Regions from separate parts of the Bacillus sp. JJ1122 genome, predicted to be linked through region 1. Evidence: a T-box and tRNA genes for the amino acid it is inferred to sense, from the RefSeq annotation. Region 1 holds a T-box; the other holds one or more tRNA genes.
The links. The T-box of region 1 lies ahead of V7201_RS08460 (valine--tRNA ligase). A T-box ahead of a tRNA ligase gene usually reads a tRNA of that ligase, here a tRNA-Val.

Region 1 (16,465 bases):
GGAGATGCCCGGAATACCATAGGAAAAATCAAGTTCACCCTTCGCCTTGAAATGTTCCCATGATTTTTCCGGAATAATCGCTCTTGCCATTCCTTCTGTTTCATCAGGTGTAATAGAGTCAGGTCCATATCTCCTAAGATCTCCGTTAATCCTCATGACGGGAGGAATGCCGACAGTAATATGTATATCAGATGCCTTAAGCTCAAAGCCAGACCGGAGCAAATGTTCAATTTTATCCCTCATTGTTTCACCTCGCTTATTCTGTTATGGCGACTCTCAAAACTTCTTCAGTTGTGGTAAGCCCCTGTTTAACCTTCAGCAAACCATCATCAATTAGAAAGATCGTCTTATTTTTTACCGCTATCTCCCTGAGGGTCGTTACTGGTTCCTCATTCATGATGGCTCTGCGTAGTTCATCGTCGACAGCCAAAACCTCATGAACAGCAATTCGGCCGCGATATCCAGTCATATTACATGAAGAGCAGCCTCTTCCTTTCCAAACAGTTTCGATATGAATTCCTCTTTTTGAGAAAATATCGATTTCTCTTTTGGTCGGCGCATGTGTGTCTGCGCAATCACGGCATACTTTTCGAACAAGACGCTGGGCAACAACACCGCTTAATGAAGATGCGACCAAAAAAGGTTCTACCCCCATTTCAATCATCCTATTAACCGAGCTGAGGGCATCATTCGTATGCATTGTGCTTAGAACAAGATGACCAGTCAATGATGCTCTTACCGCTACCTCAACTGTTTCCTTGTCGCGGATTTCACCTACCATGATTATATTCGGATCCTGACGCAAAATAGAGCGTAGTCCAGCTGCGAACGTCATGCCTACATTAGGATTAACTTGTATTTGATTTATCCCTTCGAGCTGGTATTCAACAGGATCCTCTATCGTGATGATATTTACCTCTTCACTATTAAGCTTGTTCAGTGCAGCATATAAGGTAGATGATTTCCCTGAACCGGTTGGTCCGGTAATCAACACAATCCCATTTGGCTTGGAAATCATATCTTTAAAACGGGAAAGATTGTGTTTGTTGAACCCTAGCTTTTCAATGTCATTCAGTGTACTGCCCATATCAAGGATACGCATAACGACCTTTTCGCCAAATACCGTTGGAAGTGTTGATACCCGCAGGTCAATAGGATGAAAGTCGAGATTTGCCTTAATCCTGCCATCCTGGGGAATTCGATTCTCAGTAATATCAAGGTTTGCCATGATTTTTATTCTCGCGATAAGGACGTTTTGCATATGCTTTGGCAGTACACGTTCAACCCTTAAAATGCCATCAATCCTGTATCGGATCACAACTTTCGTCTCCTGAGGATCAATGTGGATATCACTCGCCTTGCTGGCAGAAGCAATTGAAAGCAGTTGATTAACAAGCCTTATGATTGGAGAATCTGCTTCTGTCAGTTTTTCCTCCTGAATCGGATCTATAGCGGGACTGTTGATACCGATTAAATCCTCAAATCCTTCATTGCTATCATAATATTTATTGATCGCACGGATTATATCATCTTTGGTCGCTATTGCTGTTTCGATATAGAAGCCAGTCGACAGCCTGAGGTCATCAACCGTAATGAAATCCATCGGGTCAGCCATCGCCACATACAGTTTTTCTCCTTCTTTCTTTAAGGGAATGACCAGGTTACGTTTGGCTATTTCTTTAGAAATAAGAGTAAAAAGAGTCGTATCGAATGGGTACCGATATAAACTTATATGCGGAATTCCAAGCTGGAACTCAAGAACTTCAATTAATTGCTGTTCAGTAATAAGTCCCCGTTGAAGCAAGGCATCCCCAAGCTTTTGCCCTTGTGCTTTTTCAGCCAAGGTGACCTTAAGCTGCTCCTCAGAAATCATGCCTGTTTCTACTAATAAATCACCAAGCCGCTTTCTAATTTGTCTCATTTTTTATCGCTCCCGACATCAATGCTTACTTCGGCTCTTCGTTCGGCTTCCCAAATAAACCGCCATCGTCTTCATCTGCATTGTTCTCTGTTCCATTCTGGCTATCACTCGATTGCTGTCCCTCATTATCATTTTCCTTAGGTTCAGCAGGGATGTGGTCAGATGCGTTTTGCCCGGCAGGTTCTGTTTCCTCTGCTGAAGGTGCTGCTACCGTATCTGCATTTCCATCTGCTGTGGATTCTGTCGCCTGAGCTGCCGGTTTAAGTGCCATTATTTCAACTCTATGAACTGGTGGATAAAAATCTTCTGATAACAATTCAGCTTTTAGCAGCTCACCTTTTTGATTATAAGTTTCACGAAAAACCTTTACTAGAATCCCAGCACTTCCTTCTACTTCAACCGATTTTTGGCCCTGCTCAAGCAGCGGTGAATATTGCTTGATTGTCCTCGGCTCAAATTCCTGCTTGTCCGCAGTAATGATGCTGTAATTATACAAAAGCGGAATCCCTATTATCGAAACCTCCAATTCACTTGCCTTCAAATTGAATGCCATGGAATACGATGAATTGTTAGGGTTATAGACAAGTAAATCCATTTTCTTATCGAAATTAACCTTTGCCTCAAACCCAGCATGTATATTGTCAGGAAGCTGACTGCCGATATGCCTTTCAGCAATCAAAAAATTAGTAGGCATGAGTGCTTGATAAATCGCCGTAGCAATCTGGCTATATGTATAAGAAGATATATTGTTCATTTCATTTTCCTTAACGAATGCAGCAAAAGAAAATTGAGATTCAGGAGCAATCTCGATTGATGGGTAAAGTTTAGTGAATTCCTGAATTTCTTGATTTTCTTCTGAAAGTTTTATGGCAACTTTAGAAATTATTTTAACCTCTTCTTTTGGAAGATAGTTTTCTATACTAATTTCAGTTGTTTGTACAAAATTCTGTGGTGCTAATAGCAATTCTTTTTTAATACTTTCTTTATCAAGATTGCTGATGAGCGCTGTTGGAATTAGTGGCAGTTCATCAAAGACGTCTTTTTTCATGTTAACGAGCACTTTATTCTGTGCACCATTTACAGCTGTTGCAATCGATTCATCTATTAAAAAATCATATTCATCGGCAGCAATTGAAAAGGTTTGCCCTTTATAAGACAATATAATTTCTGCACTGGAGGCCCATTCGCTCCTTTTTGCTTCGAGGGCGGTCTTTGCTTCTTCCTGCGATTTACCCGAAACATCCATAGTGCCAATAAACGTTTTTTCTGAGAATACTGGATTAGCAGAGGACCTTAAACTTATTGCCGAAGCGCCAAAGTAGGTGAAGCTAAAAATAAACAGAGAATAAACAGAAATGATCAGAGATAGTTTAAATATTTTTCGCTTTTTCATTTATTATGTCCTCTCCGATTCCGATATTAGAATCCTTCTGAATAAACCAAAGTTACAATTGGCTGGTTGCATACATTTCGTGTTCGTCCACTTCATTTATCCACTTCTCGTCATTCAAGTCTTTTTGATTATCAAAGTGAATGACCGGTATATCATCAAATTCATTCAATGGTAATTTACTTCTTTCTTCTAAGAAAGAGATGTCTTCTTCCAAATCTGTTACATAATGATTGGCAAGAACTTTTGGTACTATTTCATCTGCCTGAGAGCTGATCTGACTTCTTTGATGGGATGCAAGCTCAGAGGAGGCATCACTTACAATGGAATTCTGATCCAGCTTGTCATTCACATTTAACTGTATCGGACCTTTTACTGTGCCAATACCAACAGAACGACTAACCATTATATATCCAACAGAAGACGCCAGCAATACCATAATTAACAATGCCTGCCAAGGCGGAGCAATCAAACTAAAAACCAATCCAAAAGTCCCGATAAGAAAGGATGAAACAGTAACAATTATTTTCTCTTTCCCATTTAGCCCTAAAGAAATATATTTTATCGAAACCAATGCCAAAACTGCCGATATTAACAAAAATAAAAGACTTTTCATTGTCTCACTCCATACGTTTATATGTGATTATTATAGCCCGCTAAAATTCAGCAATATATCGGACTATTAACTTATAAAATGACAATTTTCACTCTTTTATATTGTATAATAAAATTAATTGATTTAGTAGACGGAGGAATAAGGTCTTGGGAATAAAGTTGGATGAAGAAAAAGGACTTACTTTGGTGGAAGTCTTATTATCTATTGTATTGCTTGTTATTGTTTTGACCTCTTTTGCCAGTTTTTTTACCCAGTCAGCAATGTTCGTCAAAAAAAATGAAGATAAATTAAGTACAACTCAGACTGCCCAGCAGATTGTTAATCAGATAGAAGTCAGTTTGTCAAAAAATGACGTTAAAACCAGCAGTGTATGTGGGACATTACCTTGCATTGTGGAAAAGAACGAACTATCCAATCTTTTAGGCAGCCCTATTGCTAGTCCATTTAATATATCGGCAAAATTTGCTGATAGTGTAGAAGGTTTAATCAGAGTAAAGATTTCTGTAAAAGACTTAAATAATCCCGAAAGTTCATCTGAAACATTTACTTATATAAGAAGGTGAGTTAATGAATAACCAACGTGGACTGACCTTAGTTGAAGTGCTCGCTGCCATTACCATTCTATTTTTTATATCCGCACTTATTTATAGTGTTTTTTTGGGATTTAATAAAAACTACAGCCACATATCAGAAAAAAACAGCATGGACCAAACCGCTAATATCATTCTTGCAACAGTTAAACAACACCATCTCAAATATGACAAATACAAAATCTCCTACGATGAGAAAAAAAAGGCTGCTTACATCGGTGAAAAGGCAGCTGATAAACTTCTGGGAGATTCCAGATATGATATACAAATAGAACTTGGCTATCCTGATGAAATAGCTATTTCGGGTTCGAAAAATATAGATTCGTCGTTGCCTCTATCCATTCATTTAACTTTAAATGATAAAACAGGACAAACCTATGAAGTTAAAACGATAATTAAAAGATACTAAGGGAGGGTTAAGTGATGAAAAATGAAAAAGGTTACGCACTCGTTCTCGTATTACTAATCATCACCATCACCTTTGTATTTGCTCTTTCCATGAGCGGAATGGCCCTTTCAGCTAGAAAACAATTCAATAAAACGGATGAAGTTAATAAAGCAACAGATCTTGCGGAGATGGGAGTCGCACATTATGAGGCATTACTTACACAAATCGTGAATTCGTCAAACACGGAAGCGAAGAACAAAGTTAAAGATGCTTTCGAAGAAGCAAGCAAGAAATCAGAAATCATCATCCCTGATTACGATGAGATCTTCTATGATGCACTGGTGAAAGGAGTGTCAAACAATAACTACCTGACCATGACCGTTGAAGGAAGCAATTCGTATGATGTATCATCACCTTCTGTCAAAAAAATGTCAGATAACAATATTTCGATTTCATTCAAGACTAAAGGAATAACAGCAAGTGAAAAAAAAATACTTGAAAGCACAATCCTTATCGTAAAAAATGGCGGCAATTCACTAGTTGGAGAGTCAATTCCTACAAAAGATCGATACATGGATTATGTTGGCTATTCGATCGACTTAAAGGGTAATGGGTCAGATAAGGATGAGTATTTTCCCAATTCTACATATTTCGCTAAAGATATTCAAATTCGAGGAAATAGAATTATTGCAGTTCTTGGAAATGCTTTTTTTAATGACAACATTACATTTAATGGTGGAGCTGACATAATAGTTTTTGGTGATGCTGTTTTCAGGCATGAATTTAATAAACCAAATAATGCCTATACATTTTGCGTTACCGGAAATACCTATTTAATTGAGAATGATACACTCATTCCTTATACATCATTTTCAGGAACAACAGGAGTATCCTGCCCTAAAGCAAACGATAATCCTTGGTCCATAGACCTTAATAACGGAATTGAAGTTAAATACTAAATGTAAAGGCTGACCCAATCAGGTCAGCCTTATTTTACGTATTCAGCAACCCGGTTCCTTCCGGATCGCTTTGCTCCCACATATAAAGCGCGATCGGCGTGTCTAATTAATGCAAGTGAATCGTCTGCATCCTGAGGTGCTGTAGCGACACCGATTGAAGCGGTGATATCAACGAAGATTATTTTCCCGTCTGCGTCCATGGATTGAAGCAAGGCAAATGGCTCGCTTGCAATCATCAGCCTGATTTGCTCAGCAAGCTTGAATGCATCACCCTTCATCATGTCAGGAAGCAGGATGACAAATTCCTCTCCCCCGTATCGGGCTACTGTACCGATGTCCCCGATCCGATCTTTCAATCGGACTGCAAGTTCACACAGAATCTCATTTCCACTTTGATGCCCATATGTATCATTTACTGATTTAAAATGATCAATATCAAGCAGGATGAGTGACAACAGATTTCTCTCGGAGTTTTGTAACTTTTCAAACTCACTTGTCAGCATATTTTCAAAATAGCGATAGTTATAAAGTCCTGTCAGAGCGCATCTCTCACTGTTTTCTTTTGTTTTTTCATGATGCCTTGCGTTCTCAACCGCGATGGCAAAGTGGGAACACAGAATATCGACGATCATCAGCTGGGATTTCTCAAATGCCCTTTTTTTGTTTGCGGCCAGAACCAGGACCCCTATTACTTGTGCGTTCCTGACAATCGGGACACTTAAGATGCTTTCAACACTCGGTGGTATATAACCAGAATTGATCTGCTTCCATTGCTTTTTGGAATGAAAAAGCACAGGCTTTTTATCAGCCCATACAAGTCCGCTGATTCCCTCACCCTTTTTTAAAGGGGCAGCTGCCGGTTCGAGAAATTCTCCATGTTCCACCTTATAGATTAGATTTAACTCTTTATGATCGACGACATCAAGAATATATGCATAGTCAACAGGAAGCATTTCAATCAGCTTTTGGACAAACAGATCAATGACTTCATTTGCTTTCAGCCTTTCAGCAAGCTGGTGGCCGATTTCTGCGGCATTCTGCAAAAACTCGTTCACTTTATCACTGGAATAATAGAGACTTAGAATGATAGACAGGCTCGCAAACGGAATTCCTACAAATAGCAGCGAAATGATCCCCATCTCTCTGTATAACTCATAAAGAACAAAACCAATTGGGAAGGTAATCAGGGTCGTGATCGATTCCCAAATAAAATCCTTGCCAAAGTATGGGCCTTTAAGTTTAAAAGCAAAAGCTTGGATTAAAATTAAAAGAATTGTGTTAACCGCGAAGTTACTAATTCCGTATATAGTACCAACTATAAGTATGTATGGATTCTGTGCAAAAGTATCACCGTGAGTCCCGCCCAGAGCATAAAACACCAAGCCGCTTAACAGCGATATTATAAAAAACATCAGCGAATTCAATGGAAATTTGTATACATCTGTTTTTTGGAGTCTTAACCTCATTAAGAGTATTACAACAGAAATTTGTATTAAAATCATTTCAACAAATAACCCATAAGTAAGAAAAACCGCCATCGATACCCATTGAATTAAGAAAATTGGAGTATTATTTACAACCATTGGCATTGATGCCACGACAGCCGTTAATAAGAGGAATGCCAGGACACCCCAGATTGAACCATCTATTGAAGGTGGATATACCTGATACGTTACCCAGATGCCAGCCGGCACGATTAGCAGCCAGCCAAACCAGATTGATTTCTTAACCATTGGAGAAACTTTCATCTATCCACCCTCCCTTCTTCAATTGTATGATTTGTCGAAACAATTTTTGTTCGTCATATCAATATATTTCTTAGGTAAAAAGTCATACTTTTTAAATAGTTTAGCAAACTTTTTGTCGAATGTCATAATTTTCTTATTTATTTTTTAGTAGTTTGGTGATCAATGGCTTTGCTTCTGACAGAAAATAAAGCGAACCTGTTACGAGCAATATTTCATTTCCCTTTAATTCCTTTATTTTTTGTTGAAGATAACTTTCATAATCATTGTCTATGGCCATATTGTCAGCTGCTTTTCCAGCTTCCATTAACTCCTCTGCTTTTGCTGCTCTTGGAAAATCAAATGTCGTAAACGTTAGGGAATCCGCTGTTTCTGCTAGAATGGCAATCATCCTGTCCAATTTCTTGTCTGTGAGAGCGGCAAACAGAATGCTAACCTTTTTATCGGCATATCTGGATTTTACTTCACTGGCAAGAGCAGTTATACCTTCCTCATTATGTGCACCGTCAATCAAAATGAACGGTTTTGCAGACAGTACCTCCAGCCTTCCAGGCCAGTAAGCCTTTTTTAAACCATTCCTGATATGTGAATCTTCTATTATAAAGGAGTAATAATTCGTCAGGATCTGTGCTGCCATGACGGCTAAAGAGGCATTGTCTACCTGGTGTGCGCCAATCATCGATGTCTCAAGTTGCTCAACTTGGCTGAACGGGCTTGAAAAAGTAAACTTTTCTCCATCTTTCAATGAACTTTTAGAGCTTGTAAAGAATTGTTCCCCCAACTGATAAATAGAGGATTTCTTTTCAGCTGCTGTGCTACGAATTACCCCCAATGCCCCCGGCTGCTTCACACCTGTAATGACGCTTACACCATTTTTAATAATACCTGCTTTTTCAAAGGCTATTTTTTCATATGTATCCCCAAGAATAGCCGTGTGGTCGAGTCCAATACTTGTAATGATTGATAATAAAGGATGAATGACGTTTGTGGAATCGAACCTTCCTCCAAGGCCAACCTCGTAAATAACAACATCCACAGGAGAGATTTTGGCAAAGTAATAAATTGACATAATCGTAATGACTTCAAATTCTGTTGGACCGCCTAATTCCGTTTGATCCAGTTCATCCGCCAGCGGTTTGATGACATTTACAAGCTGGATAAGGTCATCATCACTGATTGGCTGGCCGTTAATGCTGATGCGTTCGTTAAACTGCTCAAAGTATGGAGAGGTAAATGTACCTACCATGTAGCCGGCTGATTCCAGGATGGAACGCAGGAATGTGACAGTCGAACCTTTCCCGTTCGTGCCGCCCACATGGATGGTTTTTATCCTTCGTTCAGGATGCTCCAGTCTTTCCAGCATCCATTCCATTCTTGTTAATCCTGGTTTAATCCCGAGCCTAAGTCTCGTATGGATCCAATCTACTGCTTGTTCATATGTATGAAACATTCCTGCACCCCAATTCAAGATGAAGACGAACCAATACTGGTTCGCCTTCAATGTTAATTCCTATCTTGTTATAAGTTATCCTCTTAGCTCATTAATCCGCGCTTCAACAGCAGTACGTTTTTCAACGTAATCCTTTTCTTTCGCGCGTTCTTCTTCAATAACCTTTTCAGGAGCTTTTTTTACAAAGCCTTCGTTCGCAAGCTTTTTCTGAACACGTTCTACTTCTTTATCCAGTTTCTCTTTTTCTTTTTGAAGGCGTGCGATTTCTTCATCGATGTTAATTAGTCCCTCAAGCGGCATGATAATTTCCAGTCCTGTTACTACTGCTGTCATCGCCTTTTCAGGAGCTTCAACTTCAAGTCCGATCTGTAGATTTTCTGGATTACAGAAGCGGACAATGTAACCACGGTTGCTCTCAAGCGTTTTAAGAATCTTTTCGTCTTTCGCTTTCAAGAACATATCAACCTTTTTGCTAAGCGGTGTATTCACCTCTGAGCGGATGTTCCTTACAGCCCTGATTACTTCAACGAGCAATTTCATATCATCAGCAGCTTCGCTATCGGTTAATGCTGGATCAACCTGCGGCCAGCTTGCTATTGTAATCGATTCGCCCTGGTGAGGCAGGTTCTGCCATATTTCTTCGGTAATAAATGGCATGAATGGGTGCAGCAGGCGCATTGTGTTATCGAGAACGTAAGCAAGAATGGAACGAGTCGTCTTCTTCGCAGCTTCATCATCTCCATATAGCGGAAGCTTAGCCATTTCAATGTACCAGTCACAGAAATCATCCCAGATGAAGTTGTATAGCGCACGGCCTACTTCACCGAATTCGTAGCGGTCTGAAAGTCTTGTCACTGTTTCGATCGTTTCATTCAGCCTAGTTAAAATCCACTTATCCGCAACAGATTTTTCACCAGTCAAATCGATTTCTTCATATTTCAATCCGTTCATGTTCATTAATGCGAAGCGAGATGCATTCCAAATCTTGTTGGCAAAATTCCAGGTTGCTTCAACTTTTTCAGTGCTGTAGCGAAGATCTTGTCCTGGAGAGCTACCCGTTGTCAAGAAGTAGCGCAATGAGTCAGCACCGTATTGATCGATGACATCCATCGGATCAACGCCATTGCCAAGTGATTTACTCATTTTACGGCCATCTTCGGCACGAACCAGACCGTGGATTAAAACATCCTCGAATGGTCTTTGACCAGTGAACTCGAGTCCCTGGAAGATCATACGGGATACCCAGAACGCGATGATATCATAGCCTGTAACTAATGCAGCTGTAGGGTAGTATCTCTTATAATCAGCTGCTTCCTCATTTGGCCAGCCCATTGTTGAGAACGGCCATAATGCAGAACTGAACCAAGTATCCAATACATCATTATCCTGATTCCAATTTTCAATATCTGCAGGCGGTTCATGGTCAACATAAACTTCTCCAGTTTCTTTATGGTACCAGGCTGGAATACGATGGCCCCACCATAGCTGTCGGGAAATACACCAGTCACGGATATTTTCCATCCAGCGAAGATAAGTGTTTTCGAAACGCTCAGGTACGAAGTTGACCTTATCTTCTTTTTGCTGAATAGCGATTGCTTCATCGGCAAGAGGTTGCATTTTAACGAACCATTGTGTCGATAAATACGGTTCGACAACTGCGCCGGTACGTTCTGAATGTCCAACTGAGTGCATGTGTTCTTCAATTTTGAATAAAACACCTTGCTCTTGAAGGTCCTTAACGATTTGCTTGCGGCATTCAAAGCGGTCCATGCCCTGGTATTTGCCGGCATTATGATTCATGCTGCCATCCTCGTTCATGACAAGGACTCTTTCAAGATCATGACGGTTGCCGATTTCAAAATCATTCGGATCATGTGCCGGAGTAATTTTTACCGCTCCAGAACCAAATTCGATATCTACATAATCGTCGCCTACGATTGGAATTTCGCGGCCAACGATTGGAAGAATGACGGTCTTGCCGATTAAATGCTTGTAGCGGTCGTCTTCAGGATGTACCGCTACCGCTGTATCGCCAAGCATTGTTTCAGGTCTTGTAGTTGCTACTTCGATGTCGCCAGAACCATCAGCAAGCGGATATTTCATATGATAGAATGCACCCTGTACATCCTTGTGGATAACCTCGATATCCGATAGGGCTGTTTTTGCTGCTGGATCCCAGTTTATGATGTATTCACCGCGATAGATAAGGCCTTTGCGATAAAGCGCAACAAACACTTCCCTAACTGCGTCTGACAACCCTTCGTCCAGTGTGAATCGCTCACGGCTATAATCAAGGCCTAAACCAAGCTTAGCCCATTGCTGGCGGATGTGCTGAGCATACTCCTCTTTCCACTTCCATGTTTCCTCTACGAACTTTTCGCGTCCTAAATCGTATCGGCTGATTCCCTGGTTACGAAGCTTTTCGTCAACCTTCGCCTGCGTTGCGATTCCAGCATGGTCCATTCCTGGCAGCCAGAGAACATCGTAACCCTGCATCCTCTTCATGCGAGTTAAGATGTCCTGGAGAGCCGTATCCCAGGCATGCCCAAGGTGAAGCTTTCCTGTAACGTTTGGCGGCGGGATAACAATCGTATATGGCTTCTTTTGTGCATCATCTTTCGCTTCGAAAAATTTGCCCTTGATCCACCATTCATAACGGCCCTGTTCAATCGCGGAAGGATCGTATTTAGTAGGCATTGATAAATTCTCTTCCATCGTGATTCCTCCTAAAAAATAAAATAAAAAAACTCCATTCGCCATAAAAGGACGAATGGAGTTTGTTCGCGGTACCACCTTTTTTCCCAGCAGTGGTGTTAACAATTTCCAACATGCTGGCTCATAGGGATATAACGGTTCTTCACCGTCGCCTGTTAATAAGATAAATGCTTCCGTTAGCAGACGAAGCTCTAGGGCGACCTTCCATTGATTCGGCTTAGAAAACCTCGCAGCTAATGGTTTTCCTCTCTTAAAGCTAAATGATAATGTACTCTTCCCTGTCAATGCTATTCACTTTATTTGTGTTTTTGTATATTAGTTATACTACCCAAAAAAGGGGAATGACGTCAATCATCATTTCCTATTTTTTTATATTTTATACTTTTTGCATCAAGCTGTTCCATTTATTAGCACAATTTAGGCAAACTGCTCATAGAATAAAAAAGGAATATCTGTCGGTTTGGAGGGATGGAGATGAAGAGACGAAGGTATAATCCATATACACTCCCGAGGTGGGCCAGAACGGCTCGAGGCATTTGTGCTCAATTAATCTTTCCTTTTTGCATTTTCCAAGGATTTCGGACGCTATTTTTCCCAACGACTTTTGATGTACTGCTGTTATCAATCTTTATTATGATCGCTCTGGCGATAAAATTTGAAATTTTTTAAGGAGCCTCAGGGCATATTTTAGCTCTGGGCTCCTTCTTGTTCTGCTTGCTTCGCTTGCTGTTTTTGTTTTTCTATTTCATCCATTTTAGTAACAACATATCCCGTATTGCTTAAAAGCCAATATTGCTTCTGCAATCTTTGGACAAACTTCCTTTCATCCAGCTCCGTCTTTCGCTGATGATAGGTTTCAGCTACACGGATGATTCCCGCTGGAAATGCCAGATAGCTCATAAATAACTGCATCTCATCCTCTCTGAAAGGGAAATATTTCAGGTAAGCATAAATCCAATCAATAGAATCATCAGAACGTTTGGGCAATGTTTTTAACGACCTAGATACAAATGGGAGCAGGTCCTGAATTGGTGAACCTTGCCTTGCGTTCTCAAAATTAATGAAATACCCATATCCTCTTTCATCGAACAAAAAATGTTCCGTTGAGATTTTTCCATGCAGGATGACGGTCCTCGTCTTTTTTTGATCCTTTGTTTTTTCATGCCAGCTCTCAAGCTTTTGTTTGGCAAACTGGATCGCCTGGTTGATTTGGCTGTAATACAGGCAGAAGGCTAATTCAAAAGGTGACATATATACTCTATTTTCACAGCTCTCAATAAATCCACTTATAAATTCCTCTTCTTTTTCCCATTCCTTCAAGGTTTGTTCATAGTGTTCCTTTTTCAGCTCGTGACTGATTTCAAGCTCCTTTGCTGACAAAGTATGCATCCTCGCCAATTCCCTGAACAGCTGCATTTGCCTTTCTGATTGATGATTCTCCTTTATTTCATTCGGAATCCACGGCATCAGATAGTAAAGTGATTTATTATGCAAAATGGCATACCTGCCATCATTTGCAGGATATACAGGAACAATCCTGTTAAAGCCTTTTTGGTAAAGTGTTTGAATATGCTTAACAAAATCCGTGCCTTCATATGGATGGATTTTTTTTAAGGCAAATGTGCCCGTTCTTGTATAAATCTTTTTAATTTTGCCAAAATCCTCAGCAAAGTATGGCTCAACCGGATACTGCTTTAATACCTCTGCTTCTTCATTTAAAAAATTGCGATCATCCATTGGATCTCGCCCACTTTCTTAACTTCCTGTAAATATGCTTAAAAATGGATTTGAGCAGGTGTCAGACACCTGCCCACTAAAAAAGCTGAAGCAACCCTGGCCAGCACCCAAACCAGCCCTGACAACTAGCTTTTCGGACAAGGCGTTGCTTCTACTGTTTACATTTACTGAGATTGTTGTTTTGAGCCTGGGTTATTGATGGTGCACAGCTACTCCAGGTACATATAAAACCTGGCCTTCTTTTACTTCATGGTCAATACTCAAATGGTTCACTCGCAAAAGCTGTTGTACTGGCACATCATAGCGCTCAGAAATAGCTTGGAGAGAGTCGCCTTGCTGCACAATACAGACTCGTATTTTTGCAACCACCGCTTCCTCTTCTTTTCTTGCTAAAAACTCTGCGATCGAAATACCTTTTTTCATATTCGGCTTTTTCTTCTTCATAACTGGAGAGGATGAGCTTTCTTCCTCAGCCTCCTGGACTTCTGCAGGTTCGTTCACTTCCTGCTTCGGCTCCTCGATTTCAACTTCAGTTTCCTGTTCAGCCTCAACCTCGGTTTCTTCAGCAGGTAGATTCTCATTCCTGAAATCGCTATAGGAATATTCCGGAACGGCCTGTAAATGACGCTGTTCCTGCAATACAGGCTCCTCGGACTTTTCCTCTGCACCCGTTTTTTTCGCTTCTGCACGGAAAGGTGCATACAATTCTTCTTCGAATGTATTTTCCTCTTCCTGCTTTAAAGCTTCATTCTGTTCGACAAATGAAAATGCTGGTGCTTCTGGAAAGTCAAATTCCTCCGCATCTTCTTCATTTTGATTATTGGCAGCAGCTTTTTCTGTTTGCTCTTCACGGAAGCTGAATTCAAGTTCCTCAGCTTCATAAGCAGCTTCCTGGTTTTCTTCGGTTTCGTGCTGTTGTTCTCCGTATAGGCCTGTAATTGCCAGATCAGCATTCAGCTTCAAGCGATCCTTTTCCGGAAAAACGTAATCGAAGGATTCTACATTAATGTTGATGTCATAAATGCTTTCGATTCTGTTTTTCGGAATCGTGATATCAACTGGAAAGCGGTGCAGGAATTCATATACTCCCTCATCCCTCTCCATCACAGAATGCACGAATTTAAGAGCCGGGATATGGTCTTCCGAGTTCTCTTGCTGATTTTCATGGCATGTATATTCCCCAGTCAATTCCAGCGATCCGCGAATGGATACATATTGCTCATTTTCCTGTATCGTTATATTCGGATCGAGTGAAATCGAGACAAGCTCTGCGACTTCCTGTCCTCTTTGAAACCATACTGACTCCTCTAACGAAAATCGCAGGCACGATTGATTTCCCTGAGACAAAGCGACTCCTCCTTTCATTCCTTAAGCGTAAAATCACTATGTCATTAACACTTTATGAGTACATATTTGCTTTTATGATAATTTAGACCATTACTTGCGTGAGTAAATATAAAAAAAGAATACGATCAGGTAAAATTAAAATCATTTTTAAAGAGGATTAACATTTATAACAATACTTTGTAAATAAATTGAGTTTTAAAGTAAGAAGAGCTGTCTATTTAAGGGTATTCCGAAAAATTATTAGTTAGGCTGTTAAAGTAAGCCTTGTTGCTTTGAAAGAGGTTCATTTATTCCGGAATTTTTTATTTTATTCCGAAAACCATTCCATTTATTCCGAAACTTTTCATTATATTCCGAAATGCCCTGAAAACCGACTCACTTTCCCAAACCCAAAAAAGACACTTTTCGTATCGAAAAGTGTCTTTAGCGTATTATTTATTTTGCAGCTTGGAGAAGGCTTTCTCAGCAGCTTCAATTGTTTTCTGAAGGTCTTCATCTGTATGTGCAGTTGAAAGGAACAGGCCTTCAAATTGTGATGGCGGGAGGAATACTCCTTCATTAGCCATTTCACGATAATAGGAAGCAAAGAATTCGAGATTTGATGTTTTGGCAGCCTCATAGTTGATGACATTTTCATTCGTGAAGAAGATGCCGATCATTGAGCCTGCACGGTTGATCGTATGAGGGATATCATATTTTTCAGCCGCTGCTTTCAAACCTGCTTCAAGGATGTCAGCTTTCCGTTCGAATTCCTTGTATGTGTCTGGTGTCAGCTGGCTCAATGTTTCAAGTCCCGCAGTCATGGCCAGAGGATTACCGGAAAGTGTTCCAGCTTGATAGATAGGACCGCTTGGAGCGATTTGCTCCATGATTTCTCTTTTGCCGCCGTAAGCCCCAACAGGCAGCCCGCCGCCAATAACCTTTCCAAGGCAAGTAATATCAGGCGTGACATTGAAATAACCTTGTGCACAGTTATAGCCGACGCGGAAGCCTGTCATGACCTCGTCAAAAATTAACACTGTTCCGTATTGAGTGGTAATTTCACGCAGTCCTTCAAGGAAACCAGGGACTGGCGGAACAACGCCCATGTTGCCTGCAACTGGCTCAACGATTATACCAGCGATATCATCGCCATATTGTTCAAATGCATAGCGGACGCTCTCTAAATCATTGTAAGGGACTGTAATCGTGTTCTTTGCTACCCCTTCTGGCACACCTGGGCTGTCAGGCAATCCAAGCGTAGCGACGCCTGAGCCAGCTTTAATGAGCAGTGAATCGCCATGGCCGTGGTAGCAGCCTTCGAATTTAAGGATTTTGTTTCTGCCTGTATAGCCCCTTGCAAGACGAAGAGCACTCATAGTCGCTTCTGTACCTGAAGAAACCATCCTTACCATTTCGATGGATGGTACGCGGTCAATGACTAGCTGAGCCAGTTCATTTTCTACCAATGTAGGAGCCCCAAAGCTCGTTCCTAACTCAGCTACCTTCTTGATTCCTTCAACAACGCGATCGTTTGTATGACCAAGAATCAGCGGGCCCCAAGACAGTACGTAATCGATATATTCATTGCCGTCGATATCGTAAATCTTCGAACCCTTCCCTCTTTC
Region 2 (16,465 bases), on a different contig from region 1:
AATGCTGCTGCCTCCACGCCTTCAATCGCCGTTTTATCCATCATTTCAAGTGCAGCTGGTACAATTCCAGCTGAAATGATATCTGACACGGCTTTGCTGCCGTCAGCTACCTTGTCAAAATAGGCCAGTACTGTCTGCTTGCCTTCTGGATTTTTTAAAATCCTCACGGTAATTTTCGTCACAATTCCCAACGTTCCTTCTGATCCAGTCAATAATCCCAGCAGATCATATCCTGGCAAGTCCGGAACTCCGTTTTTCCCTATTTCGATTATGTCCCCATTCGGCATGACGACCTCTAAACCAAGAATATGGTTTGTCGTTACCCCATATTTCAGGCAATGCGCCCCGCCGGCATTTTCAGCTACGTTCCCGCCAATCGTGCAGCAATATTGGCTTGAAGGGTCCGGAGCGTAGTAATAGCCCTTATCTGAAATAGAGTTGGTGAGCTTAAGGTTGACAAAACCAGGTTCAACAACTGCTCTTCTATTCTCAAAATCCACGCTTAAAAGCTTTTTCATGCGGACCATGCTAATGATTACCTCGCTGTTCAGCGGAATCGCTCCGCCGCTCAGTCCAGTGCCAGCTCCCCTTGCCAGAAATGGCAAGTCATTTTCATGGCAGTATTTAACGATCGCTGCTACTTCAGCTGTATTTTTAGGAAAAACGACTACCTTTGGCAAATGTTTATGGATGGTAAAGCCATCGCAATCGTAAGCCAGAAGGTCTTCCTTCTGATAAAGGATTGACTTTCGGACTGGATCATCACCGACGATCTTAGCGAGATTTAAAATGTGTGGATCCTTCGTTTGCATGCCTTTGCGAGCCATTACTTTCCCTCCTTCAGGCTGTCTTCTTTTTGATATGCCCAGTCAAGCAGCTGAATCGTATGCACAACTTTTTGGTTTCTTCCGTGCTTTTGTACGCCAACGGCCATCTGAAGCATACAACCTGGATTCCCCATTGAAATCATTTCAACATCTTCCGGAACATTTTCCATCTTGCTATCAAGGATGGCACCTGCCATACCGGGGTTTGTTATGTTATAGATCCCTGCGCTTCCGCAGCAGCGGTCGGAGTTTGGCATATGGACCATTTCTACTCCAGGGATATCAAGGAGAATATCACGAGGCTCCTGTCGTATTCCCTGACCGTGTGCAAGGTGGCAGGCATCATGATAGGTCATCCTGACCTTCATTTCTGCTTTAGGCTTTTCATATCCGGTGTCGTGAAGGTATTTAGAAATATCTTCTACCTTTTCGGAGAATTCTACAGCTTTGTCATGCCACTCAGGATCATCACGGAACAATTCATGGTATTCCTTCAGCATACTGCCGCACCCGGCTGCATTGACTATGATTTTATCAGCATCCTTGAAAGCTTCAATGTTTTTCTTGGCAAGCTTCCTTCCTGTTTCCCTGTCACCTGCATGGACATGCAGTGCCCCGCAGCATGTTTGATTTCGCGGAATGATGACATCATTGCCATTACGAGTCAAAACATTAATGGTTGCTTCATTCACATCGCTGAACATGACATCCATTACGCAGCCAGTAAGCATCGCTACTTCATTCTTAGTTTCCGATTTAGCTTTGATTACGTCCACATTCTTATATTTTTTTCGAACAGGTTCATTGACTTCTGGCATGATTGCTTCCATCTCAACAAGGTGCTTAGGCATGATGTTGATCAGTCCTGTTTTTCTGACTGCCTTCTGCATGCCGCTCTTTTGGTAAAATTTCAGCAGGCTGCCTAATGAATTCAGTCGATTTTGATGTGGAAATAATTCCTGAAGGAAGAGTTTATTCACTGCTCCTTTCCAGCCTGTTAATGGCATTGCCTGACGAATTTGCCCACGAGCTTCTTCAATCAAACCGCCCACATTTACATCTGCTGGGCAGGCAGTAGTACAAGCACGGCAGTCAAGACATGCAAATACCGGATCCATGAATTGCTCGTTGACCGTCAGCTTTCCTTCTGCCACCGATTTGATCAGATGGACTCTTCCACGTGGGGAATGCTGCTCCTGACCAGTAAGTTCATAGGTTGGACATGATTCAAGACACATTCCGCAATGGACGCAATCTGCCCATTTATTTTCATCCGGTGGATCGCTCCAGAGATAATTGCTTAAACTGTTGGATGTGCAAGTTGGTTCCTGCTTCAAATCTAACTCTCTTAAACTCACAATTATATCCCTCCCACAAAACGTCCAGGATTCAGGACTCGATTTGGATCGACTTTTGCTTTTATTCCTTCTAATAAAAACTGGTAAGCTGGCTTTTCTCCCCAAACATCGACTTTCTTGCGTAAAGCTAGTGGCAAATGCTTAACAACGACGTAACCGCTCTGGAGTGCTGCTTTTTCCCTTAATAGGCTGATGGCGGATAGCACGTCTGCTTCTGCTCCCCGCAGCACCACCTGTGATAATCCATGTCCCAGCCCTCCATGAGCTTCAATCAGGAGGTTATGGGAATCCTGTAATGACTCGCACTCTTTCAGTACCTCGATCACATCCATATTAACGGTTCCTATTTTCAAGGTTGCTTCTATAGCATTTCCATTAATAGGTAGAGCCCCATTTGGCACATTCCCATAAAAATCATTCCAAAATGATCTTGCTGCCTGCTTCTGAAGAATGTCCAGCTTGGTACCTGGCGGCTGTATCTTCCGGACGAATTCCTCCTGGTATTTAACGGAGCTTTCAACATCTTCAAAGCCTATTGCAAGAGTGAATACCCTTTCATTTAAAAGTTTTTCTGATAATGAAGGATTCATCAGTTCGAGAGCAACAGGCTCAACCACCGTATCCAAAAGCTGAACAGCAAAGGCCTTTGCCTTTTCCAGGCTTCCGTCAGTGAATTTTATCAACAACAGGCTTTCATCTTTTGTTATCGGCCTCAATTTCAAAGAGATCTCGGAAATGACTCCAAGAGACCCCATCGCACCAATATAAAGTTTGTTCATGTCATAGCCAGCAACATTTTTCACTACTTTTCCACCGGATCGAATTACTTTTCCGTCAGGATAAACTATCCTCAGCCCGATTACCGCATCACGTGCAGAACCATAACCAAGACGCTTGGGACCGCTTTCATTTGCAGCAATAATTCCTCCAATCGTTGCTTGGGCAGGTAAAAACGGATCAAGTGCTATTCTTTGGTTAAACTCCTGCAGATAATCCTGAAGCTCTTTAAAGGTGCTGCCAGGTTTGACAGTAAGCGTCATATCGCCTGGTACATGTTCGACAATTCCTTTATAGTCTGCCATTGATATAAGGATATCGGCTCCTTCTTCCGTTACTCCAAATCCTCTTTTCGTGCCACAGCCAATCACATTTATCGTTTTATTTGTTTCATTTGCATATTTTAAAAGACTTGCAATCTCCTCTTCAGTATTAGGGAATACTGTAATCGAACCCCCATTGCCAAAAGCATTCGCTTCAAAACCTTCTTCTAAAATTTGAGCTTCAGGAAAAAAAGATTTCAGTTCCGTTAAAATCCCGGCGGTTATCATAGCAGCCCTCCAACTGTTTCTTAGCAAGAAACAAAATTAATTTGTTATTAGACATTTAACACCGAACTGGTTTTTAGCAAATCCTCTACATATTCCAAGTGTTCTTCCATCATTTGCTTTGCTTGTGCGCACTCTTTGTTTTGAATCATCCGGAAAATCTGGGAGTGCTGACGAGTGATTTCTTCAAAAACGATACGATCCTCTTCAATACATTGATGAAATCCAATCATCGTCTTTTTCATCGAAGCTGAGATGAATTCGAGGAGCTGGACCAGTATCTCATTCCCTGCTGCTTTGGCTATTGCCAGATGAAAGTTATAATCAGCCTCCCAGCTATTATCTTCCTTTCCATAAAGGAGCCCTTCCATCAGCTTCAAATCTTTCTCTGACCGATTTTTCGCGGCTATTTCAGCAATCCCTGGTTCAAGAAGCTTTCTGACTTGAAAAAGCTGACTGATATCTTTTGAGCTTGGCAGCAGGATATGGTTGTTAAAGAGTTTTCCAGAGTCAAACTTACATATGTAAGTACCTTCTCCCTGCTTCACTGTCACTGCCCCTTTCCCTTTAAGGGTAGTGATTGCATCCCTGACAGCAGAACGTCCTACACCGAACATATCGCAAAGCTCACGGACGGAAGGAAGTTTCTCACCGGGCAGGAATGTTCCGACTTCAATCAGTTTCTCGATTTGTTCTGTTACTGATTCAGATACTTTTTTCGTTGAAATTCGTTCGATTTTCACAAAACCCCCCCTTTCTTTTCAGATATCACATATCTGATAAGTGAAAACTTACCTTTATTTTAAACATCGAAGTGGATATTTATCAAGTAAATAGTTTGAAAATATTCAAAAATCAAATTAATCAGTTTTTTAATATAACTTTTTTCTTTCTTTTGTATGTTTTCGTAACTTTCTTGCAAGTAAATTAGTTTTGATTTCCTCTCTAGCACGCTCCCTTTCTGGTCTAATTTATAGGGTTTTCTTACTCTGGATACCTTACCTGTTTTCAAATACAAACTCTTAACTTATCTTAACGGTTAATTTATATTCTCTTAATCTTTGGGAATTAGTCTAATAGTGAAGATCATTTGAAAGGGGAATTTACATGAAGCCAATTTTCAGAAATATTATGATGTCAGCTGCCCTGTTTGGGGCTGGTGCAGGAATGGTTGGACAAGTGCAAGCTGCCGGTACAAGTCACCCTGCATTAACAGATAAAAAAATTCTAAATGTTGCCCATCGAGGCGCTTCAGGATACGCCCCTGAACATACCCTTCTTTCATATGAATTAGGAGAGGCTATGAAAGGCGATTACATTGAAATCGACCTTCAAATGACTAAAGATGGTGAACTCATCGCCATGCATGATGAAACATTAGACCGCACAACCAATGGCACAGGACTTGTCAAAGACTATACCCTTGAAGAAATCAAGCAGCTGGATGCTGGCTCTTGGTTCAATGAAAAATACCCTTCATACGCAAAAGAAGAATACGCTGGCCTGAAAGTGCCAACTCTTGAGGAGATTCTCCAAAAATTCGGGAAAGGTGAACACTATTATATTGAAACGAAATCACCAGAAGTCTATCCTGGAATGGAAGAAAAGTTATTAAAAATACTGAAAGAATATAAGTTAACCGGTACAAATGTTCCTTCTAGCAAAGTATTGATTCAATCATTCAGTCCGGAAAGCCTAAAAAAAGTCCATGCCTTAAATCCTGATATCCCGCTAGTACAATTATTGTGGTATGACGAAACAGCCGCCATTACAGACAATGAATTAGAGGAATACAAAAAATACAGCATTGGGCTTGGAATGAATTTCGACAAAATTGATGAAGCGTATGTGCAAAAAGTTCGCGAGCATGATTTACTCATTCACCCATACACCGTTAATCAAAAATAAGATATGCGCAAGCTCCTGGATTGGGGTGTAACAGGAATGTTTACAAACTTTCCAGACAGGCTTCAAGAGGTTCTAAGGGAAAATAGACAGTAAGGCGAAAACACAGGATAGGGACCACCTATCCTGTGTTTTTTCAATGGGTGGAGATCGATATGGACTTTATCGAAGTCAGCAGTAATGCAATAGACCCTACAAACGCAACTATTACAAGAGAATAAAGAAAAGTTAAATCTTTAAAAATAACAACCCCGCTTAGAACGATAAAACTATCTACCAAGAGGATGATCAACCCTACGTTAACTGAGAAAAACTTAGATGCCATTAACGCGAGTAAATCCAGACCTCCTGGGCTTGCATGAATTCTTAACATAAGGCCTACTCCGCATCCAACAAAAATCCCTCCTAAACAAATATTTAAAAGGAACGGAAGGTGGAATAACCCATTCAGTGGATGTAAAAGGCTGATGATAATTGCGGAAATGAACGTACCAATTAAGCCATAAAAGAAATAATGTAAATCGTAATAGATGGCTATGAAGTAAATAGGGACATTGAGACAGGTAAATATAACTGCCAGTTTCCAGCCCCATATATAATTAAGCAACAGACTGATGCCCCATATGCCTCCATTTATTAAATGAGAAGGTATAATAAAACCGTTAATCCCGATTCCAATTAAAATACTTGCAATGGTTATTGTCATTATTTTTCCTGCCAATTCCCCTTCTCCCCCCTGCGTGCCTGTGGATACTATATTCTATTTTATTTTCTGAGCATCCATCACACTTATTTTTCCAGAGGCTGAATAAGTACTTCTTTTATATCGTCCCTTATGAAAATAGCTGCATTTAGGAAGGGAACTCTTTTTATCTCATTTATACTTCCGTACAAAAAGGCGTTTCCCATATTGGAAAACACCTTTTATTCAATGCTAATTCTTCTTTTTACACTGCTTTATTTGTTAATTGATCCTCTTTAAATAACGATGGATAGTCTTTTAAAATCGTTTCTCGAATCGTTCTTTCATCCATACAATCGATTGGATATGCTTTGATTTTTTGCAAAGTAGAATACGTACTTCCTCTGAAAAGAGTGATGCTTTTTTGTATAAAACGATCTTTTACAATGAAATAATTATTCCTTATATCAATCTGTTTATTTTCAACTTCTTCATAAATTACAAGGAAATTTTCAATGAATTCTCCAGGAAGCACTTCCTTCGTGTCTATCACTTCATGTACTTTCATCTGATCCATTCTCCCTTCCTTTTTACTCCTTATAAAGGAAATCAAAGCATTTCTGAATGATGTAATGAATGCTTCCCCCAAGGCAAAAATCAATCTGGAATTACCAGCTTGTTTTCCTAAGTCAGACCATACTATTAAGCTCGTGAAATGAAATGCTCTACCCCTGGATGTTTACTAAATCACTGCGGTATATCTCTTTACGCGCCACACCTGTTTCCTGGGCAGCCCTCGCAACCGCCTCTCTTACAGCTGAAACTACTCTGCTGTCTAATGGGCCTGGTATTACATAATCCTCTGACAATTCATCACTCTCTATTAAACCAGCAATCGCATTCACTGCTGCAGCCTTCATCTCATCATTAATATCGGTAGCGAACACATCTAAAGCACCCCTGAATATGCCGGGAAACGCCAGGACATTGTTCACCTGGTTAGGCAGATCCGAACGTCCTGTTCCAACAATTCTGGCTCCTGCTTCCTTTGCTTCCACTGGCATGATTTCCGGTACTGGATTTGCCATAGCAAAGATGATGGCATCCTGAGACATCTTTCGTACCATTTCCTTTGTCAGTGCTCCGGCTGATGAGACGCCGATAAACACATCAGCACCTGCTATCACATCTGACAGCTGTCCCTTCAGCATATTTTGATTAGTCATTTTTGAAACGGATTCCTTCAGTGAATTCATCCCTTCCTGTCTGCCTTCATAAATTGCTCCCTTTGTATCGCACATAATTAAATTGTTCACGCCCATATTCCTTAATAGCTTAATAATGGCGATTCCCGCCGCACCAGCCCCGTTAATTACTACCTTAATTTCATCGATCTTTTTATTAACCAGTTTCAGGGAGTTCACTAAACCCGCAGCAGTTACGATTGCGGTCCCATGCTGGTCGTCATGAAATACAGGAATGTTCATTTCTTTTTTTAGCGTCTCTTCAATGTAAAAACAATTCGGTGAGGCGATATCTTCTAAATTAATTCCTCCAAATGTGGGCTGAAGCAATTTAACTGTCATTATTATTTCTTCAGGATCTTTCGTATCAAGGCAAATAGGGATCGCATCAATCCCTGCGAAGGCTTTAAATAGTGCGGCCTTCCCTTCCATTACTGGCATAGCGGCTTCTGGTCCAATGTCTCCCAGACCAAGCACAGAGGTACCGTCCGATATAACGGCAATTAAGTTCCCTTTAATTGTATAATCATAGACTTTTTCCGGATGAGCATGAATCTGCTTGCATGGTTCAGCAACACCTGGAGAATAGGCTAAACTTAAATCCTTCATATTATTTAAAGGCATTTTCACATCCACGGATAATTTCCCTTTAAATTTTTCATGCAGCAACAGAGATTCTTTCTGTAAATTACTCATTCTAACATCTCCTTTTCTAATTTACCGAAAAATTAATAATTTTCAGTATTATTACTTCACAGGAATCCTTCTAAATTTAGTTCATTATATAATGGTTTCACTTTATAAATAAAATACATATTTTCTATATTCTTTATGCGTTTTGGCTATAAAGCCGCCTGAAGTTTATAAAATAACATGCCCAATCTATAGACGGACGACTCGATTTTCTTTAAAATGTTAGAATATTGTAAATATAAAACGTGTCTTTATTCGATTCAGGAGGTGAAGTTATATGGACATACGTCATTTGGAGTACTTTTCCGAAGTCGCGGAGCAATTAAGCTTTACAAAGGCCTCACAGACGCTTCACGTTTCGCAGCCTTCCATTAGTAAAGCGATCAAAAATTTAGAAGGAGAACTAGGAGTGCCTTTATTTTACCGTTCTTCGAAGCAGCTTGAATTAACGGATGCAGGAAAAGCTGTATTAATGAACGCTAAAAAAGTATTAGAGGCATTCAAAAACCTGACTCTGGAATTAACTGACCTGATGGATCTTAAAAGCGGTGAAATACGAATTGGCATTCCTCCAATTGTTGGCGCAGCCTTTTTTTCAAAGTTAATCAGCCAATACAAAGAGAAATACCCTCTCGTTAAAATAACCCTGACGGAGGTGGGTACAAAAAAAATAAAGCAGGGGGTAGAGGAAGGCTCACTGGATATCGGTCTTATCTGCACACTGCCTGCTCAAGGCAGCAGTTTTGAAATCATCAATGTCATAAAGGATCCGCTGATGTTAATCGTTCATCGTGACCATGCTTTAGCATCAAAAAAAGAAGTTCATTTTTCACAATTAAAAAATGAACCATTTATTTTATATCGAAAAGACTTCACACTTTATGACCTAATTATAGAAGAATGTTCGAAAAACAACTTCCAGCCTAATATTGTATGTGAAAGCTCTCAGAAGGATTTTTTGCTCGGAATGGTCGAGGGAAAAATGGGAATAGCCCTTTTGCCCAGCAAGATTTGCGAGAATATTAATAATAAGGAAATTTCAGTCCTTCCCTTTCAAAAATCAGCTGTCGATCTAGAACTAGGTCTTATCTGGAAAAAAGATAAATACCTAAGCTTCGCTGTACGGGAATTCATCTCTACATCACAACAGTTTCTGGTTATCTGAAATGGATTAATTATGGAAGGAGAAATAATGGGGTCAGCTCTAGCAATAATTTTTCATTTAAAAATGCCCGGACATCAAAATGCATGACCGGGCACTTCCTTATATCTGATAGAACTGCTTCACTTTATTGAAAATAGTAGAATATACTTCTTCGATTGCGATTTGTTTAATTGCAGAGATTTCTTTCATGACATCGTGAATCATCGTAGGCTGAGTCATTTTCTGATGAAAAATTCCAACAAAAGGCCACGGCCCATCTGTTTCTGCCATGGTTAAATGCAACGGATATGCTTTTACCACTTCTCGCGTCTCTTCTTCATAAAGGATATCAGGTGTAAACGATACCACATATTTATTTTCTGCCATTCTTTCGATGGTCTTTCGATCACCCTTGAACCAATGAAAATGAGCCTTAACGATACTGTGCTTCTCCAGTAAATCACAAACCACTGAAGCATCCTCGTAAACTGCATGCAGAATAATCGGTTTGTTAATTTTTTTTGCTAGAAGAATAAATCGTTCCAATACTTCTACATACCCTTTATAAGGGAAATTCCCGCTTTTCTCTCTGGACCGAAGATAATAAGGCAGGCCGACCTCGCCAACCGCGACCATATATTCTTGGTTGTCGTTAATCCATTTTAACAGTTTATCCAGTTCTGCTTCAGAAGGCAAAGGCTGTTCTGGATGGTAGCCAAATGCTGGATGAACTTTAGAGTTATTTAATGCCACCCTCAAATTTTCTTTGCACGACGGAAGATTCATCGAAACAGTAATCAAACCCTCAACATTATTTGTTTCTAAACTTTTTATGATTAAATCTTTATCACTTTCTTCATATTGATCAAAATGGATGTGGGAATCAAATATTTTCATGCAATCCCCCCGCTTTTAACTGGTCATATATCTGTCTTTTCAGCTCGAGAAATTCTTCCTCCATGATCAGATGTTCCCTTCTTGGTCGCTGAAATGGCACCACAATTTCCATTATGATTCTGGCTGGCCGCGGGGATAAAAGATAGATTCGGTCAGATAAAAAGAGGGCCTCTTCAATATTGTGGGTAATAAAAAGAACCGATTTCCGCTCCTCTTCCCATATTGATAACAGCCACTTTTGCATATCAAATCGGGTGAACTCATCTAATGCAGAAAATGGCTCATCGAGCAGCAAAACAGATTTTGGGCTTAGGAGCGCTCTTAAAAATGCCACTCTCTGCTTCATCCCACCCGAAAGCTGATTCGGATAAGCCTTGGCGTATTGTGATAAGCCTACTTTTGCTAACCATTTTTCCGCTTCCTCTTCATCCGGCTTTTGGAATAGCTCCTGTCCAAGCAGTACATTAGCCAATACAGACCTCCAAGGTAAAAGTGCCGGCTGCTGGGGCATATAGGCGATGTTCCCTGTCTCCCCATTTATCTTTCGATCATCAAGAAAAAGTTCTCCTTGTTCAGGCTGAACCAGACCGCCGATACATTGAAAAATAGTGCTTTTTCCGCTTCCCGACGGACCTAGGATGGAAACAAATTCGCCTTCTTTCACTTGTAACGATAGATGATCGAGTACTAAGCCCGTTTCCTTAAAAGATTTTGAGATATTTACGAGATTAATTTTTGCTTTCATCACTTCTCTCCCTCAGGCAGCCATTTAATGATTCTTTTTTCAATCAACACGATGACACTGTAGAACAGCATGCTGAAAAAAATGATAATGAAAATAGCAATGAACACACGATCTGTCCGAAACGCAGATGACGATAAGGTCATGAATACACCAATTCCTTTTTCTGCTCCCAGCCATTCAGATATGACAGCTCCCATAACACTGTATGTAGCTGCAATTTTCAATCCGGAAAAAAGTGGCGGAAGTGCATTTGGAAGCTCTACCTTCGTGAAGGTTTGCCTTCCCGAGGCACCTGACATTTTCATGTAATGCTTGAGATCCTCCGGGGCATTTTTAAACCCATCTAACGCAGCAATCGTAACCGGGAAGAAACAAACTAAAATAATAATGAGCAATTTCGGCAAAAAACCGAATCCAAACCAGATCACCAATAGAGGAGCCAGAACGATAATGGGTACATTCTGAGATAAAATTAATAATGGATAAAAAGCATTCTGAAGTGCAGGAACTAAGTGAAGCATCATGGCAATCAGGAAACCAAACGCTGCCCCGAGCAAAAGCCCAGCAATTGCCAATTCTAGTGTTGCCCCGACATCGGGTAAAAATAATGAATAACTCTCCATCGCTTCTTTTACTATGACAGAAGGGGCGGGTAACAGCCATTCAGGAATCTCCATAAAACGGGTGATTCCTTCCCAAAACATAAAGAAAAGGAGGAGAACCAAAAATGGTCTCCAGCCCTTATTCCAGATTGACTTCATTAGCGGTACTTCTCCGTCAGTGTATTCATTGTGATTCCAGTTGGCTGATACAGGATTTTCACCTGTGAAATAACATTAGGTGAACCCAATTCAACCATTTTTTTATTCATCTCAGCAATCACCGATAAGAGTGTTTCAAGCTCACCTTCCATCGTTGTTTCCAAAGGATGGACTTCATATTTCACTCCAGTTTGATCAATAATACTAATTGCCTCATCTACCAATTTTATGACTTCCTCTGTTGAAGAAGCCTTTGGGATAATTTGTACACTTACAAGTGCATTCGCCATTGTCCGTTCCCTCCTTATTCTGGTAAAAATTCATTCGTAAAGGCTTTTTTAGCATCCAATTCCTTCTCCAGAAGCCCGTTTTCTAACATCCATTCACTGTAATTCTTCCAAACCTCCAGCTTTTGCTCTCCCCAGCGATCTGCATCATCCTGATACTTTGGAGAAAGCCATTCCTGGCTTTTCTTAACCAGTTCTTTATCCAGATCAGGTACGGCCTTGATCAGGATATCGGCACTTTCTGACGGATGATCGATTGAAAATTGATATCCCTCTGTGAGTGCCTCCATGAACGCCTTAATGGTTTCCGGATCATTCTTGACCATCTTTTCATTTGTGCTTATGACAGGTGTATAATAATCAAGCTTCTTCGAGTAGTCTGTTAAATACACCATATTGATTGGTTCATTTCTCAACTCTGCTTCTACACCAGTCCAACCATAATAAATCCAGGCAAAATCAATATCCCGTTTTACCGCTGTGAAAAAGTCTGAGTTCCCCATATTAACAATTTTCACTTTTTCTACATCAGCATTTTCCTGTTTCATTAATGAACTGATCACTTCTTTTTCAATGGGCGATCCCCAGCCTCCATACGTTTTGCCTGCAAAGTCCTTTGGCGAAACAATGTTTTTAGCTTTCGGTGATGCAAAGCCTGAGGTGTTATGCTGGATAACAGCAGCCAGCGATACGAGTGGAATTCCCTGAATCCTAGCCTGAGTAATTCCTTCCTGATAACTTACACCAAACTCTGCCTTCCCTGATGCGACCAGCTGATCAGCTCCCGCTTCACCAGGTAAAAGAATTTCTACATCCAGTCCATGCTTCTTGAAGTATCCTTTTTCCTTTGCAACATAAATTCCTGTATGATTCGTATTCGGAGTCCAGTCAAGCACGATTGAAACCTTTTTCAATGAATCCTTTTCCTTGGCTGTCGGTTCATCCGATGAACAGCCGGCAAGACTCCAAATGTATAAAAATCCGAAAAACAACACCAATAATTTCTTCATGATTCTCCCTCTTCCTGTATTTACTTGACAATGAAGGTGGAAAGGAAGGCTTAAACAAACAGAAAAATGCGCTCGGGGAATCCCAAGCGCATGAAAAAATCCATAATAAACGATAAACGTCTATCAGAAGATGTTCCCTACGCTGGTACTAACCAGATCAGGTTAAAGGGTCAGCATCTATGGACACTTTCTCAGCCGGCACCACCGGCTCCCCTACATTTCCAATTCTCCAATTGTCAATTCTACTATATAGAAAGTTTTTTGATTCGTCTAGGAAAATAAAAATATCTTATGGTTATCAAGTATCAGACTAGATGAAAATTCTATAAAAAAAAACGCGAATCCCTTTAATAGGAATTCACGCTTCTCAAGTATGATTCCTACTGGGTTCGAACCAGCGACCTCTACCCTGTCAAGGTAGCGCTCTCCCAGCTGAGCTAAGGAATCGTTATTCTGTTTGTCCTTATTAGCGAGGACATTTATTAATATATAATGGAATGATTCTAATGTCAATATAATTTTCCTAATCAGACTTATCGATCCGCTAATCATTTCGCATTAAGTTAGTTGACGGCTTAATTGATTTTAGTCGATTAAAAATCGCACTAACCTTGCTCGTTTTGAAAAAGACCGCGCCCGATGAAGTTCGCTGTCACTGGCTGCTTTCCAATCTCCCTTGCCCAGACTGAAATTTGCCCAATGTGGTGAATTTCATGTGCAAGGGTATGTCTCATAATCTCACCCCAGGTGAAGATAACGCTGCTGCCATCTGACTCTCGAAGCTGTAAGATTCGGTTTTCCATCTCACCATTCCAGGCAAGAACGAACTCTTTTACCTCAGCTTTAAATTTTGCATCCAATTTTTTCACCTTATCCAAGGTATTATAAAGCTCAAAGTTCTCCTGGAAATCGTCTTTTCCCTGAAGCAAGCGAATCCAGCTCCATTCCACGTCAATAATATGAAAAAGGGTCTGTAATACACCTCCCATTCCTCCTGTCCGTGCAGCGAGCAGTTCTCCCTCACTAACCCCTTCACACCACTTATACCAATCATCCCGGACTGCCCAATTGTAGTTAAACAACATTTTCATTCAGCATCCCCCTCTAAATCTCCCTTATTGCTTTGATCACACTATTAATATATTCATCCTCATGCGGGACAAATTGATCTTTTACTACCTTCAAAACCAGAGGTTGCTTTTGACCATCGGGATTTAGTGTAAAACCCTCTGCCTCCAATTCCCTCACTTCTCCAAACCAGAGCTTTTCAAAAGCGTCGAGACTGGTCCTTATTATTCCTGAGACTTCCTCTTTTTGCAGGCTGTATTTCTCTAAAGGGACATGCTTGTTATACACATACACATGGCACATTTCTTTATCGATAAAATTTGAACTAACAAGTGAAGCCTTGATTGTCCCCACGAAAAATAACTCATCCAACCCAATGTCTATTCCCAGCTCTTCCTTAACCTCCCTTAAACCATCAACTGTATCTTCATTTGCTAAAAGATGGCCAGCAGCAGTGATATCCAATAGATTTGGATAATCCTTTTTAACAGAACTGCGGATTTGGAAATAAATAAAGTCCTCTCCTGCTATCCTCTCAGTAAACCAACAATGAAAGGTCTCATGCCAATGTCCTTCTATATGTACTACAGACCTTGGTGCTGTGCCAATTTCCTTTCCTTGTTCATCAAATATTCTCAGTAATTCGCTTTCCATAAAACTTACCTCCATTTTTATAAAATTATACCATTTCCCCCTTAAAAAAACTCAAACGTTAGTTCTTATTTTATTGAATAAAGAACAAATGTTCGGGTATAATAAATATATATAATAAAGGAGTGAGGGACATGAATAACCTTCTTTTAAAGTCACTTAAAACGAATCAGCCAGTCGAGATGATCTATCTTTCGGCAAACAACGAAATCACACATCGAAAAATCGTTGTGAAAGAACTGTACGGAAGCTATTTCAAAGCATTTTGTTTCCTGCGCAATGATAACCGCATGTTCAGGTTAGAAAATATTCTTTCCGTTATGCCAGAAAAACATAAATACTTAAAAACAAGCTAAAAAAAGAAGCCCCCAAAATGAGGACTTCTTCGTGAAATCAGCTTGCAGGGCGTGGTTCAGGTGTATCGTCTCGCTTAATCAATAATTGAAGAGCGATAATGAGTACGAACGAACCGAGACCTATAATGTCAGAAATTTTTTCCGGATAGATTAGCATCAAACCGCTTACTACACCGATTATTCTCTCATACCAGAACAACTTCCTCAGCCAGAATCCAATAATTCCAGCACCAATTAATAGCATTCCAGCGAGCGCAGTGAATACTACCCAGATTAAGTAATACCACGTCGTATCAATCATTAACAATTCTGGTGACAATACGAACATGTAAGGAATGATAAATGCAGCAATTGCCAGTTTAGACGAATTGACACCTGTCTTGATTGGCTCTCCGCCTGAAACACCAGCCGCAGCAAAGGCAGCAAGTGCTACTGGTGGAGTTATATCAGCGATAATCCCGAAATAGAACACAAACAAGTGTGCTGACAAATCAGGTACTCCTAAAAGGATAATTGCTGGAGCCGCAATCGTTGAAGTAATGACATAGTTTGCTGTTGTAGGAGAACCCATCCCAAGAACGAGTGAAGCAACCATCGTAAACGCCAGGGTAAGCAGCAAATGTCCTCCTGCAAGATCAAGGAGACCATTAGCAAGTTTTAAGCCCAGACCCGTTTTGGTTACGACACCGACAATAATACCTGCAGCTGCAGTTGCCGCCGCCACTCCAAGTGCGGTACGTGCCCCATCGACCAGAGCATCAATCATATCTCTGAATCCGATACGCGTTTCTTTCCTGATTGCACTTACAAGTACTGTGATGACAATACTCCAAAGTGCCGCTCTCATGACACTCATTCCGCTTACCATAAGGATAATGACAGCCAAAATCGGAAGCAGCAAATAAATTTTTGCCAGTACTTCTTTTCGGTTCGGCATTTCTTCATCCCTCAAGCCTCGAAGGCCGACCCTTTTCGCCTCAAAGTGGGTCATGATCCAAATCCCGGTAAAATAAAGCAGGGCAGGAATAGCTGCTGCTTTTGCAATATCCCAGTATGTTATTCCTCCGCCAATGAATTCAACCATCAGGAAAGCTGCAGCTCCCATGATTGGAGGCATCAGCTGGCCGCCAGTTGATGCCGCTGCTTCAACAGCGCCGGCAAACTCCTTGCGGTAACCGAGTTTTTTCATCATCGGAATCGTAAATGAACCAGATGTTACAACATTCGCTACAGAACTTCCACTGATTGTTCCCTGAAGTGCACTTGAGAAAATCGCTACTTTAGCAGGGCCGCCTACTCTTTTACCCGCAATGGAAACAGCCAGATCATTAAAGTATTGACCAACTCCAGTTTTAACAAGGAATGCTCCAAACAGCAGGAACAAGAAGATAAATGTGGAGGAAACTCCTAATGGGGTTCCCAGAATCCCTTCAGTTGTAAAGAACATAGTCTGAATTAAACTTTCAAGCTCCAATCCTCTGTGTGCAAGGAAGCCAGGCATGTAAGGTCCGT

Region 2: it encodes a tRNA-Val, which carries the amino acid that the T-box ahead of V7201_RS08460 (valine--tRNA ligase) is inferred to sense. The anticodon was not compared.

The regions. Positions count from the first base shown of each region.
Region 1 covers NZ_JBALQL010000014.1:83,027-99,491, forward strand. The annotation lists gene V7201_RS08415 (type IV pilus twitching motility protein PilT) at 1-243, opposite strand, end outside; gene V7201_RS08420 (GspE/PulE family protein) at 257-1,921, opposite strand; gene V7201_RS08425 (G5 domain-containing protein) at 1,947-3,314, opposite strand; gene V7201_RS08430 (hypothetical protein) at 3,367-3,927, opposite strand; gene V7201_RS08435 (type IV pilus modification PilV family protein) at 4,074-4,490, shown strand; gene V7201_RS08440 (PilW family protein) at 4,495-4,926, shown strand; gene V7201_RS08445 (hypothetical protein) at 4,941-5,864, shown strand; gene V7201_RS08450 (sensor domain-containing diguanylate cyclase) at 5,894-7,612, opposite strand; gene V7201_RS08455 (bifunctional folylpolyglutamate synthase/dihydrofolate synthase) at 7,746-9,059, opposite strand; gene V7201_RS08460 (valine--tRNA ligase) at 9,135-11,774, opposite strand; T-box leader at 11,819-12,068, opposite strand; gene ysxE (spore coat protein YsxE) at 12,462-13,511, opposite strand; gene spoVID (stage VI sporulation protein D) at 13,704-14,858, opposite strand; gene hemL (glutamate-1-semialdehyde 2,1-aminomutase) at 15,290-16,465, opposite strand, start outside.
Region 2 covers NZ_JBALQL010000019.1:85,017-101,481, reverse strand. The annotation lists gene V7201_RS11225 (FAD-linked oxidase C-terminal domain-containing protein) at 1-827, opposite strand, end outside; gene V7201_RS11220 ((Fe-S)-binding protein) at 827-2,185, opposite strand; gene V7201_RS11215 (FAD-binding oxidoreductase) at 2,188-3,513, opposite strand; gene V7201_RS11210 (FadR/GntR family transcriptional regulator) at 3,561-4,253, opposite strand; partial or broken gene V7201_RS11205 (glycerophosphodiester phosphodiesterase) at 4,618-5,511, shown strand; gene V7201_RS11200 (YitT family protein) at 5,552-6,136, opposite strand; gene V7201_RS11195 (hypothetical protein) at 6,363-6,674, opposite strand; gene V7201_RS11190 (NAD(P)-dependent malic enzyme) at 6,823-8,037, opposite strand; gene V7201_RS11185 (LysR family transcriptional regulator) at 8,312-9,199, shown strand; gene V7201_RS11180 (TatD family hydrolase) at 9,299-10,075, opposite strand; gene V7201_RS11175 (ABC transporter ATP-binding protein) at 10,062-10,820, opposite strand; gene V7201_RS11170 (ABC transporter permease) at 10,820-11,581, opposite strand; gene V7201_RS11165 (thiamine-binding protein) at 11,581-11,871, opposite strand; gene V7201_RS11160 (ABC transporter substrate-binding protein) at 11,886-12,878, opposite strand; TPP riboswitch at 12,996-13,103, opposite strand; tRNA gene V7201_RS11155 (tRNA-Val) at 13,253-13,325, opposite strand; gene V7201_RS11150 (DinB family protein) at 13,484-13,969, opposite strand; gene V7201_RS11145 (NUDIX hydrolase) at 13,983-14,600, opposite strand; gene V7201_RS11140 (hypothetical protein) at 14,732-14,953, shown strand; gene V7201_RS11135 (TRAP transporter permease) at 14,991-16,465, opposite strand, start outside.